One region of the Micromonospora sp. NPDC005173 genome, then DNA from elsewhere that is predicted to be linked to it. Evidence: riboswitches for the same ligand, from Rfam matches in the RefSeq annotation. Region 1 holds a riboswitch; each other region holds the start of a gene.

Region 1 (7,331 bases):
GCGCAGATCGACAAGCAGTGGGAGCAGTTGGAGCCCACCATCGAGCAGTACAACAAGGTGCGAGCGCAGCTGAAGGTCAACCGAAAGAAGTCGGGGGACCTGCAGAAGAAGATCGAGCCGTTGGCGCTGCAGAGTGAGTTGGCGCTGAACCGGGTCGGTGACCTCGCTTCCCGGTACTACATTTCGGGCCCGTCGCACGACATCGGCGCCCTGTTGGTCAGCGCCAAGCCGGACACGCTCACCGAGCAGCTCACCGTCCTCGACCGGCTGGCCTCGCAGGAGCGCAAGGAGGTCGAGGGCGTGCTGGCCGTGCGGGCCAAGTACGACGGCGAGAAGCAGAAGCTCGACGCGCTGATCGTCACCCAGACCAAGCAGCAGAACGACCTGGCGGCCAAGAAGAAGCAGATCGACGTCGAGATCAAGCGGCTCGAGGCGTCCCTGCCGAAGACCACGGTCAAGACCGCGGGCTGCCCGACGATCAACGGTGTGGTCAGCGACAAGGCCCGCACCGCGATCAGGACCGCCTGCGGCAAGATCGGCAAGCCGTACGTCTGGGGCGCCACCGGCCCGAACTCGTTCGACTGCTCGGGTCTGACCCAGTACGCCTACAAGGCGGCCGGGATCAGCCTCACCCACCACACCGGTGACCAGTGGCACGAGGGCAAGGCCATCTCACGAGCCGACGCCCGTCCGGGTGACCTGGTCTTCTTCTTCAGCGACCTGCACCATGTCGGCCTGTATTTGGGCAACGACCAGATGGTGCACGCGCCACGCGCCGGTAAACCGGTGCAGGTGGCCAGCATCAACAACATGCCGGTCGCCGGGTTCCGCAGACCCTGATCCAGATCGCGCACGACGACGGCCCCCGGTCAGCGACCGGGGGCCGTCGTGGTTCTCAGCGGGGCGCGCCCAGCGGGGACGGCAGCAACTGCACGTCGGCGAGATCGACGTACATGATCCGGTGACCGAACTGGACCTGCACGTAGCGCAGGTCACCGCGGACGACCGTCCAGTCCCCGGGCGAGGACCCGTCGAAGGTGGTCGCGCGGTAGTACTCGCTCGGCAGGATCCCGCCCACCGCGTACCGCTGCCCGGCGGCGAACGTGTACTGCAATGGCGAGATGGCCTGGTAGGGCACCTCGGCCGGGTAGGCGTCCTGCTCCGGGTAGGCCCGCCCGTAGACCGGGATGGTGGCCCTCCCGCGTTTCGGCGTCACCACGAAGCCCGTGGCCCACTTCGCGGTCGGCGCCGAGGCGGGGTTGTGGAACCAGGCCTTCTGGCCGAGGTACCAGATCGCCGTCCAGTCGCCGCGGACCTCCGCCACCGCGTACGTCTGGCCGGCCGAGGCGCGGGCACCGTGGTCGGAGATGTACATCGTGTCCGGTGAGCCGTCCGGGCGCTCACCGAGGTCGTTGACCAGCGGTGCGTCGTGGTTGGGCGCGTTGCGCAGGAGCACCGCGGACGAGCCGCGGAGCGGGCACGGCGCGGCTGGCGGCACCGGGGTCGGCACGCCCGGCGGCTGCTGGTTGCAGCCGTAGAAGGCCGGCCGGTTGGTGGCGAAGTCCGGGTCGATGGTGACCAGGCCGGTCCGGGCCGTGCCGGTGGTCCGGAACGGGGCCTTGAGCAGGTCGAAGTAGTGCGACCAGTCCCAGTAGGGCCCTGGGTCCCAGTGCATGCCGCCGACATTCGCCGCGATGGTGCCGGGCACGTTGTCGTGGCCGATGATGTGCTGGCGGTCGAGCGGGATGTTGAACCGCAACGCCAGGTGCCGCACCAGCTTGGCCGACGTGCGGTACATCGCCTCGGTGTACCAGGTGCCCTGCCCGGCGAAGCCCTCGTGCTCGATGCCGATCGACTTGGCGTTGACGTACCAGTTGCCGGCCTGCCAGCCGACGTCCTTGGCCTTGATGTGCTGGGCCACGTAGCCGTCCACCGAGCGCAGCGTGTAGTGCCAGCCCAGATAGTCCGCCTGCTTGACCAGGTCGACGCTGGGCGCGAAGTAGCCCTCGGTGTCGTGGATGACGATGTACTCGATCTTCTGCTGTGCCGGCCGGTTGCCCAGGTCGTGGTTGCCGTAGTCGCCGGCACCCGGCCCGTACTTCTCGTACGGCGCGGGAATCCACTCGCAGGCGAGGCGGACCGGGCACTCCAGCCCGTCCGGCCGTTCCGCACGCCGCAGCCCGAGCCGGTGCAGCACACCGGCGTCCGGGCTGACCGCCCGGGCGGTCAGGGTGACCTGGTGGCCGTCGTCGGTCCGCCGGCTCGCGCCGGCGCGAATCTGGTCGTACACCTCGTCGGCGAAGGCCGCCGCGGCGGCCTCGGTGTCGGCGCCGGAGTACCGGGCCACCGCGCCGTACCAGGCCCCGGGGTCACTCACCGCACCGACCGGGCCGCCGAGATCCCTCTGGTACGAGGAGAGCAGCGCGGCCCCGCCCCGGATGTTGGCGGCCGGATCGGAGCGGAGCGTCTCCGCGCCGACTCCGACGAGGCTTGCCGCGGCCTGGAGGGTCTGCAGCGCCGCCGCCGCGGGCGGGGCCTGCCGTGATCCCGTCACCGTGGGCGCGGTGACCGTCAGCGGCCGGGACTCGTCGCCGCGCGGGTCCTCGCCCTCGTCGACGTGGCCACCGGCGGGCAGCGTGGTGACGTGGGCGGCGTCGGTCAGGTGCAGCGGGCCGTAGCCGCCACTGGTGCTCGGGGTGCCGGGATGGGTGTCCCAGCGGGACTCCAGATACGAGACGCCGAGCAGGATGCTCTCCGGCACGCCGTACTCGGCGGCTGCGGCGGCGTACTGCTGCTGCCGGTCGTCGGCCGGCGCAGCCGTGGCCGGACCGACGCTGAACGGTGCAACCGTGGTGGCGGCGACCACGGCCGTGGCGAGCAGGGCGCGCCTGCTCGCCGACAGGGTTGTACGGTGCATCGAACCCCCCAGATCGGACGGGTGAAGGTTTGGTCACCTTGACCCCGGGGCCGGCGCGTCGTCAATACCTTTCTATGTATCAACGCCGACGGAAAGAAATCTTCGGATCCGGTCACCGCTCCGGTCGTCGGTGCACACTGTTACGGCCCGTCGGGTTGCGGATCGGTAACAGCCGTCTCTACTCTGGTCATTCGTCGGCCCGATAGCAGGTCCGCCCAGCCCGGGTGGTGACGGACCGACACCGCCGAGTCGCTTCCGAGCGAACCGGGGACCCAGGTTTTCCCGGGGTGAATCCGCAGCTACTGCGGTAGGGCGCCAACTTCCCGCCCGAACCCGTCAGCTAACCCGGTAGGCGGTCAGGAAGAAGGAGTACGGAACCCGGTGGCACTCCATGCCCCGCGGCCGTCGTCCGAGCGGTCGGCGTCAGCCGGCCCGACGTCGATCGTGCCGCGCTCACGCTGGTCCCGCTTCACCACCGCTCTCGCCGCACTGGTCGGCGTCGCCGTCGTCCTGACCGGCAGCGCCACGGCGGCCCACGCGGACCCGTCCGTCGCCGAGATCGAGCGCCAGATCGACGCCGACTGGAACAAGCTCGAACCGATCATCGAACGACACAACGCCACCCGGGCCGACCTGGCCGTCAAGCGCAAGCAGGCCGACGCGCTGGCCGCCCGGATCGCCCCACTGGAGCGCCAGGTCGACGCTGCCATGGACAAGGTCAGCGCCCTCGCCGTCCGCGCGTACAAGGGCGAGAACGTCTCCACCGTCAACGCGGTGCTGGGCAGCCGATCGCCCAGCGAGGTCGTCGGGCAGCTTGAGATGCTCGACCGGTTCGCGCACAACCAGCAGCAGGATGTCCGGCAGGTCGCCGACCTGCGCGACGAGCTGGCCCGGCAGAAGGCGCCGCTGGACGAGATGGTGACCCAGCTGACCCGGACCGAGGCCCAGTTGGCCGCGAAGAAGAAGCAGATCAACGAGGAGATCGACCGGCTGCAGAAGCTGCGCCTCAAGGTGTACGGCAACGGCGGCGGCGGTCCGCTGCGTCCGGCGCCCTGCCCGGCCAGCTACCCCGGCGGCGGTGCCGGCGTGGCCGTCAAGTTCGCCTGCGCCCAGATCGGCAAGCCCTACGTCTGGGGTGCCGAGGGCCCGAACTCGTACGACTGCTCCGGGCTGATGCTGGCCGCGTGGGCCAAGGCCGGGGTGTCGCTGCCGCACAACGCCGCCCAGCAGAGCCGGGTGACCAAGGATGTCAGCAGGGCCGACCTGCGCGCCGGTGACCTGGTCTTCTACTACAGCGACATCCACCACGTCGGGATGTACGTGGGCAATGGCTGGGTCGTGCACGCCTCGCAGGCCGGCCAACCCGTCAAGATGAAGAAGGTCGACGACGGCCCGATCCACAGCTACGGCCGCCCGGGCTGATCCCGGATGATCGGGGGCCCGTCGCGATCCGTCGCGGCGGGCCCCCGTCGTCTGTCCGTCGTGCCCTACCGAGTCAGCGGGTGGGCCAGGCGCGCCAGTTCTGCCAGGCGCGGCTCGGCGTCGGCCCGCGCTGACCCTGGTAGCGCGAGCCGTAGACCACCGAGCCGTACGGGTGCTCGGCCGGCGAGGAGAGCCGGAAGATGCAGAGCTGCCCGATCTTCATGCCCGGCCAGAGGGTGATCGGCAGGTTCGCCACGTTCGACAGCTCCAACGTCACGTGACCGGAGAAGCCCGGGTCGATGAACCCAGCGGTGGAGTGGGTGAGCAGGCCGAGCCGGCCCAGGCTCGACTTGCCCTCCAGCCGGCCGGCGAGCTGGTCGCCGAGCGAGATGACCTCCAGCGTCGAGGCGAGCACGAACTCCCCCGGGTGCAGCACGAACGGCTCGCCGTCCGGCACCTCCACTGCCGAGGTCAGGTCGTCCTGCTGCATGGCGGGGTCGATGTGCGTGTAGAGATGGTTGTTGAAGACCCGGAACAGCCGGTCGAGTCGTACGTCGATGCTGGACGGTTGGACCAGGGTGGGCTCGAACGGCTCCAGGCCCAGCGTGCCGGCCTTGATCTCGGAGACCAGGTCGCGGTCGGAGAGCAGCATCAGACCACCATAGCGGCGTTGGCGGCAACTGCCGGATCCGGTGCCGGTGACCAGCGCGTCGAGGTCGCTACTCGTACATTTGTTCGATAGAATGCCTGCATGGCTTCCTGGTCCGATTTCGCCGCCGACGAGCCCCGACTCGCCGACGGGATCCGCGTTCTCCTCCAGCAGTACGGGCCGGGCTTCGGCTACCTGGCCACGGTCCGCGCCGACGGCGGGCCCCGGGTCCATCCGGTCTCCCCGGTCATCACCGACGAAGGGCTGTTCTGCTTCATCGTCGACTCGCCCAAGCGCCGCGACCTCGAACGGGACGGCCGCTACGCGCTGCACTCGTTCCCCCCGGAGGAGAGCGACGACGAGGCGTACGTGGCGGGGCGCGCCTGGCCGGTGACCGACCCGGCCCGGGTGGCCCAGTTGGCGCGCAGTGCCCGGGCGGCCCCGCAGGTCGACTGGCGGCTGTTCGAGTTCACCGTCGACGTGGCGATGCTGGCCCGCCGCGAGCAGCACAGCGCCGGTGTCCCGGGTGGCGCTCCCGGTGGGCCGGCCGTTCAGGTCTGGCTCGACCCGCACGCCCCGCCCGCGGCGTCCGAGCAGACCGCCGTACCGCAGAGCCGCCCGGTCCGTCGCAGCCGTGACGTCCAGCGATCGGCCGCCTGACCGCGGCCCACCGACCCGGTCCTGGGGAAAGACACCGGTGCCGGCTCCGTCGTGACGGAGCCGGCACCGGTGGTACGCGGGAGAGCTACGCCGCGCGGTACACGGCCAAGGGGTGATCGTCCGTGACCCGTGCGGCGAGGCCGGTGCGGTGGACCGGCGCGCGGGGGTACCTGGGTGCACGGGTTCGGTGATTCGGGTACAGTGGTGCCGCTTGCGGGTGTAGTTCAATGGCAGAACATCAGCTTCCCAAGCTGACAGTGCGGGTTCGATTCCCGTCACCCGCTCCAAGCGATAGGCCCTGGTCAGGACGTGAGTCCCAGCCAGGGCCTTCGACGTTCCTGCGGCCAGCAGCGCCGGGCGGGCCATCCATGGGCCACGGGCCACGCTTCTTGCCCTTGCTGCCCGTGTCCGAGGAAGCCGCCGCCGGCTTCGTGGACTTCTTGCGCTCCTCCCAACCCATGCACTCGCACCGTGAACACCGCGCTGCCACGATTGCTGCTGTGGCTGATCCTGTCCCGAGATGGCGGAGTGTTCTCCTGGCCGAGGTCATTACGAAGATCGAAGCCGAGCTGGACCGAGCATGGGAAAGCTTGCTGCACGACATCGACATCGACCCCGCCTCCCCGGACGAAGCCGAGCTGGCTTGGCTCGTGGCGAACAACCCGGCGGATCAAGAGTGGCGGACCGTGGACGCTGCACTTGATCGCTTGGTCTGTCCCGACTGCAGGTCCAGGCTGACCAAGGGACCGGCCGCGTGCGAAACGTGCGGCTTTTACCAGGGAATGCGGTTTGGAGCGCGAGAGGTGGACCGACCACACGTCCCGCCTGGAAACGAACACGCGCTGAGGGTCGCGGCTGCTGTAGCTCGCACTCGTGGCCGCTACTCGCCAAGGGCCCGCGTCGGCTACGAACTCCTGCTACCCGATCTCGTTGCCGGCACGCTGCCCACCACGAGGCAGGCTCAGGCCGCCAAGGCCTGATCAACAAGTTGACAGAAGATGAGTGTGATCGCGTCACCAGCCTCGCTGAGGTTGAGGAACTGGCACACGACCGCTGATCTCGTCCCCTGACCGGGTGACCGATGCCGGTCGTGCAGCTGTCGTGCCCGCTACCTGCTCGATTCTTTGAGAAAGGCGCTAGGTCAGGAGCCGGATATGGGGCGCCTCGTGGCTCTCGATGATGGGCGCGGAACAGTGTTCGCAGGATCCGGCGGCTGGTCGGACGAGGTTCGTCTGGGTGGAGAGTTCCCCTGACTCCTGCTGCTCTGGGCAGTAGTAGCCGAGGTAGTGCCGGACCCAGGGGGTTCGGGTGAGGGCGGCGGCGGGTTGATCTCTCTTCGCGTCGTGGAAGGGGGCCCACCAGTAGTCCACCACCGCTCGCAGGCCGGTTTGCTCACCTTCGATTGTGTGGTCGAAGGCGGCGATGCGTCCGGCGGTGTAATGCTGACTGGTCTCCTTGTCGCCCGAGCAGACGGCCCGCTCCGCTCCCAGCTCGAAGATGGTGGTGCGGTCGACGCGCTGGCAGACGAAGCAGTCGAGGCTCAGCGCAAGCCTGCCGCGCCAGTGGAGGTTGTGGAAGGGCGAAGCCGGGAGGGCCAGGACGGTCTTGACTTCAATGGATCGGAGCACGGGGGGATCTTGGCATGTGCTGTAGAGGTAGGTCCGCAGGTTAGGGCTTCCGCCC
Region 2 (7,331 bases), on a different contig from region 1:
TCACCATGTGGCTGCCGTACCTGGAGCGGATCGGCCGGCCTTTCATGGTCGTGCTGCGCGAGCCGGAGTTCCTGGCGCCGATCGCCGCGGCCACCGACGCGCCGGTGGTCTACTGCCCCACCCTGCGGGCGATGGACGAGGCGCTGGTGCCCAGTCTGCGGGCGGCGTTCTACGTCAACCACGGTGCGAAGAACAGCCACTGCATCCGGTACACCCAGCTCACCCACGTGCAGCTGCACCACGGCGACAGCGACAAGGCGCCGAGCGCCAACCCGGTCTCGGGGATCTTCGACCGGATCTTCGTGGCCGGTCCGGCCGCGATCGACCGGTACGCCCGCGCCGGGGTGCAGATCCCGGCGGAGAAGTTCGTGGTGGTGGGCCGCCCACAGGTCGAGTCGATCGAGGTACGCCCGGAGCCGGTGCGCGGGCTGGCGCACCCGACCGTGCTCTACACCCCGACCTGGACCGGGCACCACGCCGACGCCGACTACTGCTCGCTGCCGGTGGCGGAGGAGCTGCTGCGCCGGCTGCTGGAGCGCGGCGCGACGGTGATCCTGCGTGCCCACCCGTACACCGCGCAGAACCCGGCCTCGGCGCGGCAACTGGGCCGGCTGACCGAGCTGCTGGTCACCGACCGGGCCCGCACCGGGCGGCAGCACGTGATGGGCGCGGCGGCCCGGGAGCTGAGCCTGACCGAGTGCGTCAACCGGTCCGACGCGCTGGTCTCCGACGTGTCCGGGGTGATCTCGGACTACCTCTACTCCGGCAAGCCCTACGCGGTCACCGACATGGGCGACGAGGGCGACCGGTTCGTGGAGCGCTTCCCGCTGGCCGGTGCCGGCTACGTGCTGCGCCGGGACATGTCGAATGTGGACGATGTGCTGGCCGCCCTGCTGGACACCGACCCGCTGGCCGAGGCGCGCTGGGCGACCCGCCGCCGCTACCTGGGTGACTTCCCGGCTGAGTCGTACGCCGAGGCGTTCCTGACCGCCGCCCGCCACGAGTTGGCGCCGGCCACGCCCCTGGCCACCGCCACCCCGGTGTAGCAGCTCAGCGGTACGCGTCCAGCAGCGCCAGCACCGCCGCCGGGTCCTCCACGTGCGCGTTGTGCCCAAGCCCCGCCAGCGTGACGACCGGTACGCCGAACTCCTTGAGCTGTGCGTCGGTGACCATCGCGTCGTGCTCGCCGCGGGCCAGCACCACCGGCACGTCGGTCGCGGCCAGCAGAGCGGCGAGGTGGGGCTCGCCGACGGCGAACGCGGTCGAGTCCATCGCCAGCCGCCACCGGCCGTCGACCTGGCGCAGCCCGGCGTCCACCACCGGATCATCCGACGGGATCAGGCCGGCGAGCCCGGAGACCCGCAGGTAGCGGCGGGCCGCCTCGGTGCGGCTGGCGAACCAGCTGACCGGGCGGGCGGCGAGTTCGGCGGAGCGGCTCAGCTCGTCGGGTGACCAGACCGCCTTGATGCCCAGCCCGACCACCGCGTCCACCGGCATCCCGGCGGCGCGGGCGGCCAGCGCGAGGCCCACCACCCCGCCCAGCGAGTGCCCGAGCACGACGATCCGGTCGTCGGCGGCCAGGCCGTGGGCGATCCGCTCGGCGAACCCCTCGAAGGAGTACGACGGCAGCGGGGCCGACCAACCGTGACCGGCCAGGTCCGGTGCCAGCCACCGCCCGGGCCAGTGCTGCTCCAGCAGTGGGGCCCAGGGCAGCCAGACGTCTCCAGTCGCCCCCATCCCGTGCAGCAGCAACAGGATCGGCCCACGGCCTGTCCGGCCACCTGATTCATCCACCACGGCCGCAGTCTTCCACGGTTCGCCCCCGGGTACGAGAGTCGTCACCGCCGATGCGCGCGGGGACCGCGACCAGGGAAGATCCACTGTAGAGTTCGGCGCCTGGACGGGCCCAGCCACCCGTCGAGCCCACCGTGGAGAGGAGCCGACCGTGCGCAGGAGGCATCGATCAACACTGGTGGCGGCCCTGGCGGCCGTCGCGCTCGCCACCGCGCCCAGCGCTCCCGCGCTCGGCACATCGTCAACCAGCCCCACGCAGGGCGCCACCGCGGTCGCGGCGGCCGACCGGGTCCTGCGGGTCTACAACAACAACATCGAGAACCTGGTGGTGAACAACTCCGACGGGACGTGCACCCGGATCTCCGGGCCGGACCACCTGACCTCGATCCTGGTCGACGACGCCGGCCGCACCGGCACCAGTGGCGTGGTGGCACCCGACATCCTGATCGTGCAGCAGGTGCGCGGCACCGGCCAGGCCGAGGCGTACGCCGACCAACTGTCGGCCAAGTTCGGCTACCCGGCGGGCACCTACGGTGCGATCGTGGCGTGGAGTGACCCGGAGCCGTGGGGCAGCACGCACAAGTGCAGTTCGCAGTCGCTCGGCGACCTCAAAAAGAAGCAGACCAACGGGATCATCTGGAACACCCGGACGCTCAGCCTCGCCGCCGGTGACATCTCGAAGTACTGGAGCGCGGGCTGGCTCAAGCCCGGCACGGCCTACGCCAACGGCGCCGGGTGCACCCTGTACAAGCCGCCGAACAGCGACCCGGACAGCACCGACTACTACAAGTGGAAGCGGACCAGCGCCATCGCGGCCCGGTTCACCATCAAGGCCACCGGCACCAGCGTGTTCGCCGCGACGATGCACCTACCGCAGGAGAACCGGCAGAACGCGTGCGCTGGCGACGGCGACCGGGGCATCGCCAACAGCGGCATCCACCTCGGTGCCGACGCGACCAGCCTGCTGAACGCCTCCACGATCCGCATCGTGGGCATCGACGCGAACCGCACTGGCATCGCGCCCGGCACGCTGGGCGGGTACGGCATGACCGGCTACGGGTCGAAGGCCACCAGCGGCTCCAGCAAGATCGACTATCTCTTCGTGAAGGGCAGCGTGCAGCCGTCCGGCATCGACCACACGGTCAGCGGGACGAAGTCGAACCACCTCGCGCTGTACGGCTTCATCAGCTACTGATCGCACGGACAGAGACGCCGCGGGCGCCGGCCCCTTGTGGGGGACGGCGCCCGCGGCGGCTACGCCCGGGTCAGGCGGAGTAGCCCCGAGTGGCGATCCAGTTGGCCAGGTTGATCGTGGTGATCCAGTACGACGGGTCGGCCGCGTTGGCCGAGTCGGCGATCCGCACGGTCCGGCCGTTGTCCTTGTAACCCACCACGGCGATGTAGTGGCCGCCGCCGTAGGAGTGCCAGCCGCCGTCGGTGTCGGTGGCGTCGCCGGCGACGTTGGCCACCACGCCGCGGCCGTCGGTGATCGCCTTGACCACGTCGGCCTGGAGCTGGTCCATCTGGGCCGGGCTGGGCGTGCCAGCGAACATCCGGGTCCGGTACGGGGAGCCCTTCACCTCGGCGTTGAGCACCCGAGTGGTGTCCAGGGCCGAGTTGGTGCCCATCTCGGTGGTGCCCAGCTCGGCGCCCAGCTCATCCTGGGTGCGGTCGATGCCGGCGGCGCTGAGGGCGTTGCGGGTGGCAGCCGGGCCGCAGTTGAAGTACGTGTTCTGCACCTGGTAGTCGTAGTCGAGCACCTTGGTCGCGGGCGGCTTCGGCTTACTGGTCAGGTCCGGGTTGCTGCTGGCCTTGGCGGCGGGCGACGCGGCCTTGGTGGCCGGCGCGGGGGCAGCGGTGGTCGGCGCGGTGCTGGCCGAGGGGGACGCGGCACGCGCCTCGCCACGGGAGGCAACGGAGTCGCTGCGCATCTCGGCGACCGTGGTCGCGGTGTGCTGGCTGGCCGGGGCGTCGTCGGCGCCGGCGAACAGAGCACCGGTGGTGGTCGCGATCACGAGGGCCGCGGCGGAGGCGGTGACGATCTGGTACGGGCGCTCGGTGGTGAGGCGGCGGAGCTGACGCTTCAGGGTGTGCTTCACGGGGTCCTCCACGGATCAGGGGGAGAGCGGCACACCGGAGCCGGACCGGTATCCGGGCAGGCGCCAGCGCGCGGACCGTGGTCCGCGGATGATGAACCGCTCAGGGGAATGCCCGGCGCGGCCGGGCGGAAGAGGCGGTGACCCGGGGGTCAGCTCACCGTCACTGGACGGATGAGCGGGGGTACCGCGGCGCCGTGGAGGCGGGGGAACAATCGAGGGGTCGAGAGTTGCTGCACGACGATGGAACTCCTTCCGACACCGCCTACCGGGTTAGCTGACGGATTCGGGCGGGAAGATCGCCCTACCGCGGGCCGTGGCTCGCGGATTCACCCCGGACTTACTGGTGGGTCCCCGGTTCGTTGATCACGATTAAGCGGGTCAGCGCGGCGTCGCCTCTTGCGATCGGTTACCGCACCGGACGGGACGACACTACTGGCCGCTCCGCACCCTGCCAAGCCAGGTTCACCTGCGTAAACCTGAACTGTCGCAGCAATTTCTGCGCGTATTGCCGCTGACGCGACTCGATGGGACAACCGGTTACGGCGGCGCCTGCGGGCGACAACCGGACAGGCCGTCGGCAATGGCCTCGAATTCGTGGGAACAATGCTGCCGATCGAGCCGTCCGCCCGATTTCGAGTGAGTGTGACCGGGCTCACGGCCTAATTGACGACTCAGCCAACCCGGGCCGGCCGCCAGCGCGTCGCGGCCGCCGGACGGAGCGCTGCGGTCATCGTCCGACGCGCCGGCAGCGGGTTCGGACGCAGCCGGGCCGCCGCCGCGTACGCCTCCTCGGTGAGGGCCCGGGCCGAGGAGGCCGCAAGCTCCGCGTCCCGCCAGGCCGACCGTTCCCGCCCGGCGGCGGCCCGGTAGTCGGCGAGCCTCGCGTCCCGGACCGCCCGGTTGAGCAGCACCTCCTGCTCAACCGGGTGCCGGCGGGGGTCCCAGCCGTGCCGCTGCCCGAACACGTCAGTGAGCTGCCGCATGGACAGGTCGCCGCGCCAGTACGCCGCCATCGCCGCGCGATGCAGATAGCGCTCCCGGGCGGCGTACTCGGCGGGGGTACGAGGAGTACGAGGGGTGGGCAGTGCCGCGGCGCCGGCGAACCGACGGGCGGCGGTGTCCGCCTCGTCGTACCCGGCCCACGCGCGTTCCACCTGCTCCTGAGCGGCCAGCCAGTCCGCGCGTCGGCGGCGGGCGGTCTGCGCCGCGCCGGCCGCCGCGACGGCCACCTCCTCGGCGTACCGGCGCAGGTCGGCGGCCTCGGCTGCGGCCACCTCCCGGGCGGTGGGCGCCGGAGTCGGGTCGACCGCCGGCCGGTCCCGCTCCGGGCGGGCGACCAGCACGGCGAGCACGGTCAGCGCCAGCAGGAACAGGGCCGACCAGATGGCGACGGCCTGCGGCACCTCGGTCAGGAACTGGTAGAAGACGACGGTCTCCATGGTGGGCACCTCGGGGAGAGAACGATGCGATGGGGATCCGCACGGGCCACCCAGGCTGCGGCGGGGGCCACGGGTCCGGCGGGTGTGGAGCTGATGAGTCGACAGGCGCGGCGGCGGGACGCTCGTCCCGGTGGCTCAGCGACCCGGTGGGGCCCGGGGCGCGCGGCTGGCCGGGCCATCCGCGCGGGGTAGCCGGTCGGCGCCGGCCGCGAGCACCGGGGCCGCGTCGGCGGGGACGGCGGCCTCGCCACCGAGGGGCGCTGCCTGCCCGTCGCTCGACCGCGTCGGGCTGGGCTGCTCAGCAGCCTCCTCGGCGGCGATCGGCGTCGTGTGCACGGCGCCATCCGTCGGGGCGGGCCGGCCCGACGGCGCGACCGACCCGGGGCTGAACGCCGACAGCCCGGATGCCGGCGCCGACAGCCCGGAGGCCGAGGCGGGCGACGTGCCGGCGCCGAGCGCGAGGGCGGCGACAACGGCGAGGCTGGTCAGCACACGTGTCGCCCAGCGCGCCACCCACCACAGCGGACAGGTGAGCGCGGCCGAAAGCACGTCCCCACGCTACCGTCGTGGCCGACCAGGCGCATCGACGACGGGCGTGTCGGCCCGCGCCGCGCCGACCAGAGTGGACGCTGTCAGCGCGAGTCGGCGTAGGTCGATCGCTCGCCAGCTTTGCTCGCCCCGCCGGCCTCGGTGCGGGCTTCAGCGTCGCGGGCTTTGGCTTCAGCGTCGCGGGCTTCGGTGCCGCCTGCTCGCTGTCGAGGAATGACCGCCGGGCGGGCCGAACGGCGCGGAGTGAGCCTGCGCATCATCGGGGTCTCGACGAAACGATGCAGTAGCCCGGCGAGGATCAGGTTCACCAGCAGGAAGCCGAGCACCGCCGCCGGGCCGCGCCAGCCGCCGAAGCCGCTACCCCAGTCCCCGGTCCAGCGCAGCACGCTCGTCATCACCAGAACGTGCACCAGGTAGAAGGCGAACGAGACCTCGCCGAGCCACACCAGCGGGCGGGACCGCCACGGTGAGCGTCGCCCCCGCACGTCCGCGTCCGCGGCGGCGGTGATCACCAGCAGATACGCCACCGCGAGCAGGGTGGTCCACAGCTCGGCGCGGATCCACTGCGCGGCGGCCACCCAGGTGGCCACGAAGATCAGGCTGGCTCCGGTCAACCCGGGACCCCGCCAGAGGCCCCGACGCATCAACTCGGCCGCCACCGCGCCCAACCAGAACTCCAGCGACCGCGCCAGCGGGAAGACCTGGGTGAACCACCAGCGGCTGGGCTCCGGCACCAGGTGCTGGGCCGGCCAGAGCGCAAGGATCAGCAGCGGCAACGCGACGACCAGCGTCCAGAGCAGTGCCGGCCGGGACCGGCGTAGCAGCGGCAGTGCCAGCGGTAGGCAGAGGTAGAAGAAGAACTCGCAGGACAGCGACCAGCTCACCGTGTTGATGCTGTAGAACCAACCCGGCCGGGGGTCCCAGGCCTGCAGCAGCAGCAGGTTCTCCAGCGCGGCGGCCGGCAGCACCGGATCGGCGAACCACCAGGCGACCAGCAGCGCCGCCGCCCACAGCACCAGGTGGTTCGGATAGATCTTGGCGACCCGGCGCCGCCAGAAGCTCCGCCGGGAGTCGCCGGGGCGGGCCGACCAGACCAGTACGAAGCCACTGAGAATGAAGAAGAACTGCACCCCGGACAGGCCGAGGGTGAACAGGACGTCGACCACGGCCTTGTAGTCCGGCTCCGCGATGATCCGCATGGTGCCGGCGTGGAAGCCGAACACCAGCAACGCGGCGATCCAGCGCAGCCCGGTCAAAGAGGGCAGCCGGGCCGGGACGCCTGCGGGCCGGACCTCCGGCTCGGCGACGGTGCTCGTCATGCCGAGGTCCCGGCGCTCCGCAGGATCACCAGCACGTGCGTCTCCTCCTCGGCGCGGCGTCGGACGGCGCAACGGCGACGCCCACGGCGGCCCGGCAGGGCCGCACCGGGGCACCCTACCGGGTTACTCCA
Region 3 (7,331 bases), on a different contig from region 1:
GGGTGGGTGGCTGCTGCGGCGGGCGTCTCGGCGAAGAGCGCGAGCAGATCGCCGACCTGACGGTCTGCTTCGGCGGGGTGCCGGAACCGGCCGGCCGGGTTGAGGGTGTACTCGTTGCGCCGGCCGACCCGGGTGCGGTGCAGGTAGCCGCCGGCCTCCAGGTCCGCGACGATCGCCTGTGCGGCCCGCTCGGTCACGCCGACCTCGGCCGCCACGTCGCGCAGCCGGGCGGTGGGGTCGCGGGCGATGGCCAGCAGGACGTGTCCGTGGTTGGTGAGGAACGTCCAGTTCCGGCCGCTGCCGGTGTCGCCCGCCGCCGTGCTCGCCATCGTGGGTCCGCCTCTCCGGTTGTCCGCCCTGGCCTCGGTGGCACCTCCGAAGGGCCGGCCCAGGGCCAACGTATGAAATCTAACTCACGCATATCTTGACGCATCTTGTGGTGCGTGTGACCGTGGAGCCCGAGCCAGCGCCCGCCGCCGGCCCGGCTGAAGAGCCATTTGAGCAGGTCAAACGCGTGAGACGAGGTGCGGGATGAGTAGTCCCGGTACACCCGGCGGCAAGCCGGGTCCGCAGCGGGCCACCGACCGGGCGCCGGCGCTCACCGAGCCGGCCCGGGCGTACGCCGAGCTGGCCGCCGGCAACCGGCGCTTCGTCAGCGGCGCCCCGCGCCACCCCAACCAGGATGCCGGGCACCGGGCGGCGGTCGCCGACGGACAGCACCCGTTCGCGGTGATCGTCGGCTGCTCCGACTCCCGACTGGCCGCCGAGATCATCTTTGACCGGGGGCTGGGCGACCTCTTCGTGGTCCGCACGGCCGGGCACACGACCGGCCCGGAGGTGCTGGGCAGCGTGGAGTACGCGGTGACCGTGCTCGGCACTCCGCTGGTGGTGGTGCTCGGCCACGACTCCTGCGGTGCGGTCCAGGCGGCCCGGGAGGCGGCCGCCACCGGCACCCCGCCCCGGGGGCACCTGCGTGCCGTGGTCGACGCCGTGCTGCCCAGCCTGCGTCGCGCCGAGGCCGAGGGGGTGGACGACATCGACGGCATCGTCGACATCCACATCGCGCAGACCGTCGAGGCGCTGCTCGGCCAGTCGCCCGTGCTGGCAGCCGAGGTGGCGCAGGGGCGCTGCGCGGTGGTGGGGGTGTCGTACCGGCTCGCCGCCGGCGTGGTGCGCCCGGTGGCCGCCGTGCCGGCTACCGCCACGGCGCTCGACGTACCGACCGGACCCAGCACGGCGGCCGGCCCGACCGCGCCCGCCGCCGCCTGACGCGACGAGGGCCGCCCCGCGACTCGGGACGGCCCTTCGACGGGTGGACATGCGGTCAGAGCATCGACATGTGTACGTGGTCGGTGTGGTTCGACGGCCCGCTGTACGACTTCCAGCCGGTCGCCGGGAACCAGATCTGTCGGTTCCAGATCACGTAGTAGATGCCGAGCCGGTCGGCGTTGCGGATGAGGAACGCGGCCACGTTGTTGCCGTACGTCCGGGTGTCCTCGTTGTGCCACGGGCTGAAGCCGCTCTTCTGCAACGACCAGTCGCAGGCGCGGCCCTTCGGGTGCTCCCACGGCCCGCCGGAGCGGTAGCAGCCGACGAACCGGTTGAAGCCGGCCCGCTTGACCTCCTTGTACGCGTGCAGCGTGCGCGGGGTGACGCAGCCGGAGGTGGTGGGGTCGTTCTCGCTGCACGACTCGGACTTCCAGTCACCGTCGGCGGTCCGGTTGGGGCCGATCCGGGCGACCGGTGAGGTCGCCGACACCAGGCCGCCGGTGAAGCCCTTCCCACCGACCAGCGCGAGTGCCTTGTCGGCGTCGCGCTTCTCCTTCGCCATCAAGGCGGTCTGCTTCTGCTGCTCGCGGACCTCCGCGTCGAGGGCCAGCTTGGCCTGCTCGGCGCGGGACTTCACCGTGTTGACCTCGGAGAGCTTCTTCTCGTTGACCATGTTCATCTCGTCGAGCACCGCGGCACGCTGGACGAACGAGTCGGGGGCGTCGCTCTCCAGCAGCATCGCGATCGCGCCGATCCGGCCGGTCCGGTACGACTGGGCGGCGATCTGCCCGACCTGGGGGGCCAGCTTCTCCAATTCGGCGTTGGCCCGGTCGACCTCCGCCGCCAGCTCAATCTGCCGCTTCTTGGACTTGTCCAACTTGGACTTGGCGGCGGAGTAGTCGCGGTTGGCCTTCTCGATCACGTCGTTGAGCAGCGCGGGCTCGCCGTCCTCCTCGTGCCCGGACGGTGTGGGGGTCGTCGGGGCGGCGTGCGCCGGGAGGGGGCCGGCGAGCACGGTCAGTGCGGCGATCACGGCCACCACGGGTGTCAACCAGCGGCGTAGGGGTGCCGTCACAATATTCCCTTCCGTCGACCGCCGACCGGGTTAGCTGACGGGTTCGGGGCGGAAGTGGCCCCTACCGCTGACGCGGATTCACCCCACGTGCCTGGGTCCCCGGCTCGCCGACTGGCGATTGGGCGGTGGCACCGCAGGCGCTGCGTCGCGCCTTCAGCGGTAACCGGCAGCGAGGTTACCCGAGAGTCGACCGGCTGAGCTACGTCCAGATGCCGACTAAAAGCGTCATTTCGCCATGGCGCTGAGTGACCAGTGACGCGGTTCTCAGGGCGGATGCCCCACCTCGTCACGCTGAGGAGTGTCACCATGCCGTCTCCGTGCTCCTGTCCGGCTCGTGCCACCGGTCGGTGGCGGTGGTTGGGGGTGTGGCCCGCGCCGGATCGGGTCCGGTCGGGTCGGGTCGACCCGTGCGCGGTGAGCTGAGTGCGGCCAGTGCCTCCGCGCGGTCCGGCCTGGGTCGCTCGGCGGGCGGCTCGGCGGCCGGGTCGGCGGGCAGCTCGGCACCCGACCGGCCGGCTGCGGTCACCACCGCCGCCAGTCCGGTGGTCAGCGGTACGGCGGCGATGAGGCCGAGCGTGGCGACCGCGCTGCGGACGATCTCCTGCGCGAGGAACTCGCTGGTCAGGATCTGCCCGAGCGGCCGCGAGTCGGCGGTGAGCAGGAGCAGTAGCGGCAGTGAGGCACCCGCGTACGCCAGCACGATGGTGTTGACGGTGGAGGCGATGTGCGCCCGGCCGACTCGGGTGGCCGCCCGGTAGAGCTGCAACCGGGTCAGCTCGGGGTTGGCGTTCGCCAGCTCGGTGACGGTGGCCGCCTGGGTGACCGTCACGTCGTCGAGGACCCCGAGCGAGCCGATGATGATCCCGGCGAGCAGCAGGCCGTGCAGGTCCACGTTGGCCTGGAACATCGACAGCGTGGTGGCGTCCTCGCTGCCGAAGCCGGTGAGGTGGGTGGCGGCGGTGGCGATGGTGGCGAGCACGCCGGTCAGCACCAGGCTGCCCAGGGTGCCGAGCACCGCGACCGAGGTCTGCGCGGTGACCCCGTGCGTCAGGTAGAGCACCACGAACATGATCAGGGCGGCGCCGACCACCGCCACCAGCAGCGGTGATCGGCCAGCGCCGATCCCCGGGAGCACGAAGGTGAGCAGGATGGCGAAGCTGGCGGCCAGCCCGGCCAGCGCGGCCAGGCCCCGCCACCGGCCGAACGCGACGATCGCGGCGGCGAAGACCACCGCCAGCCAGACCAACGGCGTGCCGCGCTGGTGCTCCGCGATGTTCCAGCTGCTGGCGACGGGATCGGCCGGATCGGTCAGCTCGACCAGGATGACCTCGTCACCGACCTCGACCCGGGGTGCGCCGGGTCCGTCCGGCACCGGCGTCTGGACCTGCTGTCCGGCAGCCGCCCCGTCGGCCACCCGGACGTCCACGGTGCCGCACAGCCCGGCCCCGGCGTCCGGCGTGCCCTCGGGACTCGGCGCCGTCGGCGGGCACGGCTCGGTCACCACCCGGGTCACCGTGCCGTGGTAGCGCGGCACGTCCTGGCCCCCGGCGGTCTGCGGCGACCCGTCGCGTGGCCAGAGCACCACCGCGGCGAGCACGGTGGCGACGAAGAGCGGTACCACGGTCGCGATGAGGATCCGTCGTACCCGGGGCGGGGCGGACGGAGTGGAACGGCTGTGGTCGGAACCCAATGCGAGACTCCCAACGATCCGGTGCGGGGTACGTGCCGGCGGGCCGGTCGGTTCACCGCCGCCGCGGGAATGCGGCCACGGGCATGACGAATCGCTGGATGGCGACATGACGGCTACGGACGGTGAGTGCTCGGCGCGGTCGACCGGAGGCGACGCCACATCGTGGCGGCGTCGGTGCGCGACTGCGTAGCGAGGTCCGGAGGGCCATCGTGGGAAATGCTAGCCAGCCCGACCCGCGGACGCAGGTTGTGGCGGGGTGTCGCGTGGTCGAACCGCCCGCACGGCGGTGACCGGACCGGCATGTTGGAGTCATGTCCGCTCCGTCACAGCCCGAGCCCGACCGTCCCGGCAGTCACCAGCAGCACGCCGGGTCCGCCGGGCCGAAGCAGCATGACGAGCACGCCGGGCATGACAAGCACGCCGGGCACGACCCGGCGATGTTCCGCCGTCGGTTCTGGGTCTGCCTGGTGCTCACCGTCCCGGTGGTGCTGACGAGCGACCTGGTGCTGGACCGGCTCGGCCTCCGGCTGGACGTACCGGGGCGCTCCTGGGTCGGGCCGGTGCTCGGCTCGGTCGTGTTCTGGTGGGGTGGCTGGCCGTTCCTGGTCGGTGCGGTCCGCGAGGTGCGGGACCGGGCGCCGGGCATGATGCTGCTGGTCGCGATGGCGATAACCGTCGCCTACACCGCGTCGCTGGCCACCAGCCTGGGCGCCTTCGACCTGGACTTCTGGTGGGAGCTGGCCGCGCTGGTCACCATCATGCTGCTCGGGCACTGGCAGGAGATGAAGGCCATCGGGCAGGCCCGGGGCGCACTCGCGGCGCTGGCCGCACTGCTGCCCGACGAGGCCGAGCGGGTGACGGCGGACGGGCGGGTCGAGGCGGTGTCAGTGGCCGAGCTGCGGATCGGTGATGTGGTGCTGGTCCGGCCCGGGGGCCGAGTACCGGCGGACGGCCGGATCGTGGACGGCGGCGCCGAGCTGGACGAATCGATGATCACCGGCGAGTCGCGTCCGGTCGCCCGGTCGGCAGGGGACCGGGTGGTGGCCGGCACCGTCGCCACCGACTCGGCGATCCGGGTCCGCGTCGAGGCGCTGGGTGAGCAGACCGCGCTCGCCGGCATCCAGCGGATGGTCGCGCAGGCGCAGCGCTCCGGCGGCCGGGCACAACTGCTGGCTGACCGGTTCGCCGCCGCGCTGTTCTACGTGGCCACCGGCACCGCGGTGCTGACCGTGCTGGTCTGGACCGCGCTCGGCGAGCCGGACGAGGCGGTGGTCCGCGCGGTCACCGTCCTGGTGATCGCCTGCCCGCACGCGCTCGGTCTGGCCATCCCGCTGGTCGTCGCGCTCTCCACCGCGCTGGCCGCGCGATCCGGGATCCTGGTCAAGGACCGGCTGGCGCTGGAGCGGATGCGGACCGTGGCCGTGGTGCTCTTCGACAAGACCGGCACCCTGACCCGGGGTGAGCACGCGGTCACCGCCGTGGCGACGGTGCCCGGCGTCGGGCGGGACGAGGTGCTGCGGATCGCGGCCGGCGTGGAATCCGACAGCGAGCATCCGCTGGCCCGGGCGATCGTGGCGGCGGCCGGACGCGCCGGCCCGACCCGGGCCGCCGGGTTCCGGTCGCTGCCGGGTCGCGGCGTGCAGGCCACCATCGACGGTACGGAGTACGCGGTGGGCGGGCCGGCGCTGCTGCGGGAGCGGGGCCTGTCGCTTCCGGCCGAGTTGGACGCGGCGACCGGGCGATGGTCGGCGCGGGGTGCCGCCGTGCTGCACCTGGTACGGCTGCCGGACACGGTGCTTGGCGCGTTCGCACTGACCGACGAGGTGCGTCCGGAGGCCCGTCAGGCCATCGTCGAGCTGCGCACCGAGGGCGTCCGGACCATCGCCATGATCACCGGTGATGCCCGACCGGTGGCCGAGGCGGTGGCCGCCGACCTGGGCTTCCGGCCCGGCGTCGACGAGGTCTTCGCCGAGGTGCTGCCGGCGGAGAAGGACGACCGGGTTGCCGAACTCCAGCGGCGGGGGTTGACCGTGGCGATGGTCGGCGACGGGGTGAACGACGCCCCGGCGTTGGCCCGTGCCGATGTGGGCATCGCGATCGGCGCGGGCACCGATGTCGCGATCGAGTCGGCCGGCGTGGTGCTGGCGTCGTCGGACCCGCGCGGGGTCGGTGCCGTGGTCCGGCTCTCCCGGGCGTCGTACCGCAAGATGCGGCAGAACCTGGCCTGGGCGGCGGGCTACAACGTGGTGACGTTGCCGCTGGCGGCCGGTGTGCTGGCCTGGGCGGGGGTGGCGTTGAGCCCGGCGCTGGCGGCGGTGCTGATGTCCGCGTCCACCATCGTGGTGGCGCTCAACGCCCAGTTGCTGCGCCGGGTACGCCTCGACCCGGAGCCCGGCTGAGAGCCCTCAGCCGCGCTTCATCAGCCGGCCGACCGCCGCCATCATCTCGGAGGCCATCTCGTCGGCCCTGCCCTCGGCCGCTCCTTCGTGCATGCAGTGCCGGGCGTGCCCGTCGAGCAGGCCCAACGCCACCTTGTCCAGGGCGGCCTGGATCGCGGAGATCTGGGTGAGCACGTCGATGCAGTAGCGGTCCTCGTCGACCATCTTCTCGATGCCACGGACCTGCCCCTCGACGCGGCGGAGCCGCGTGAGCAGCTGGTCCTTGCTGGCGGTGTATCCGCGGATCGGGGTGGGTGCGGTCATGAGGACCAGGATAGCGTACCCCTGGGGGGTATGGTACGGTCGTCTCCTGCCGCAATACCCCCACCGGGTACCGGTACAGGCAAAGGCGGAGGTCCGTCTCCAGATTACCCCCCGGGGGTATAGGCTGGGAGGCGGCAGAGGGGAGATCATTCCGATGGTCAACACGACGTACCAGGTGCAGGGCATGACCTGTGGGCACTGCGTGAGCGCGGTCAGCGCCGAGGTGGGCACCATCACGGGGGTGAGCGACGTCCAGGTCGACCTTGCCACCGGCCGGGTCACCGTCAACAGCGACCAGCCACTGGACGTGGAAACCGTCCGGGCCGCGGTCGACGAGGCCGGCTACAACCTCGTCGACGCCTGATCCCGGGGAGCCCGACATGAACACGGTGACCAGACTGGGCGGGTTCGCCCTCGGCCTCGCAGCGGTCTTCGGCGCGGCGTACGGGATCGGCCAGGTGGCCGGCCCCGCCGCCCCGGTCGCCGAGAGTCGGCACGACGGCGGAGCCGCCCACGAGGCGGACCCAGCGGGCCACGGGGAGGCGGTCGACCGGTTCCCCGGCGGGCTGCTCGTCTCCGACCAGGGCTACACCCT

The links. A riboswitch is a leader RNA that binds a small molecule or an ion and turns the genes downstream of it on or off. The one in region 1 is predicted to bind cyclic di-AMP.
Region 2: linked by a shared signal. The riboswitch ahead of ABZV00_RS17910 (C39 family peptidase) and the one ahead of ABZV00_RS01970 (NlpC/P60 family protein) in region 1 are both predicted to bind cyclic di-AMP.
Region 3: linked by a shared signal. The riboswitch ahead of ABZV00_RS05390 (hypothetical protein) and the one ahead of ABZV00_RS01970 (NlpC/P60 family protein) in region 1 are both predicted to bind cyclic di-AMP.

Annotation. Positions count from the first base shown of each region.
Region 1 is NZ_JBEXIK010000001.1:396,506-403,836, reverse strand. It holds gene ABZV00_RS01980 (NlpC/P60 family protein) at 1-840, shown strand, start outside; gene ABZV00_RS01975 (peptidoglycan recognition family protein) at 896-2,917, opposite strand; cyclic di-AMP (ydaO/yuaA leader) riboswitch at 3,150-3,286, shown strand; gene ABZV00_RS01970 (NlpC/P60 family protein) at 3,299-4,339, shown strand; gene dcd (dCTP deaminase) at 4,413-4,991, opposite strand; gene ABZV00_RS01960 (pyridoxamine 5'-phosphate oxidase family protein) at 5,091-5,648, shown strand; tRNA gene ABZV00_RS01955 (tRNA-Gly) at 5,862-5,935, shown strand; gene ABZV00_RS01950 (hypothetical protein) at 6,053-6,628, shown strand; gene ABZV00_RS01945 (hypothetical protein) at 6,785-7,276, opposite strand.
Region 2 is NZ_JBEXIK010000014.1:59,377-66,707, forward strand. It holds gene ABZV00_RS17895 (CDP-glycerol glycerophosphotransferase family protein) at 1-1,046, shown strand, start outside; gene ABZV00_RS17900 (alpha/beta hydrolase) at 1,051-1,797, opposite strand; gene ABZV00_RS17905 (hypothetical protein) at 1,946-2,989, shown strand; gene ABZV00_RS17910 (C39 family peptidase) at 3,060-3,893, opposite strand; cyclic di-AMP (ydaO/yuaA leader) riboswitch at 4,138-4,279, opposite strand; gene ABZV00_RS17915 (hypothetical protein) at 4,565-5,332, opposite strand; gene ABZV00_RS17920 (hypothetical protein) at 5,468-5,881, opposite strand; gene ABZV00_RS17925 (acyltransferase) at 5,965-7,200, opposite strand.
Region 3 is NZ_JBEXIK010000003.1:35,267-42,597, forward strand. It holds gene ABZV00_RS05380 (MarR family winged helix-turn-helix transcriptional regulator) at 1-329, opposite strand, end outside; gene ABZV00_RS05385 (carbonic anhydrase) at 532-1,269, shown strand; gene ABZV00_RS05390 (hypothetical protein) at 1,325-2,344, opposite strand; cyclic di-AMP (ydaO/yuaA leader) riboswitch at 2,348-2,479, opposite strand; gene ABZV00_RS05395 (YibE/F family protein) at 2,646-4,034, opposite strand; gene ABZV00_RS05400 (copper-translocating P-type ATPase) at 4,472-6,433, shown strand; gene ABZV00_RS05405 (metal-sensitive transcriptional regulator) at 6,440-6,736, opposite strand; gene ABZV00_RS05410 (copper ion binding protein) at 6,891-7,100, shown strand; gene ABZV00_RS05415 (hypothetical protein) at 7,117-7,331, shown strand, end outside.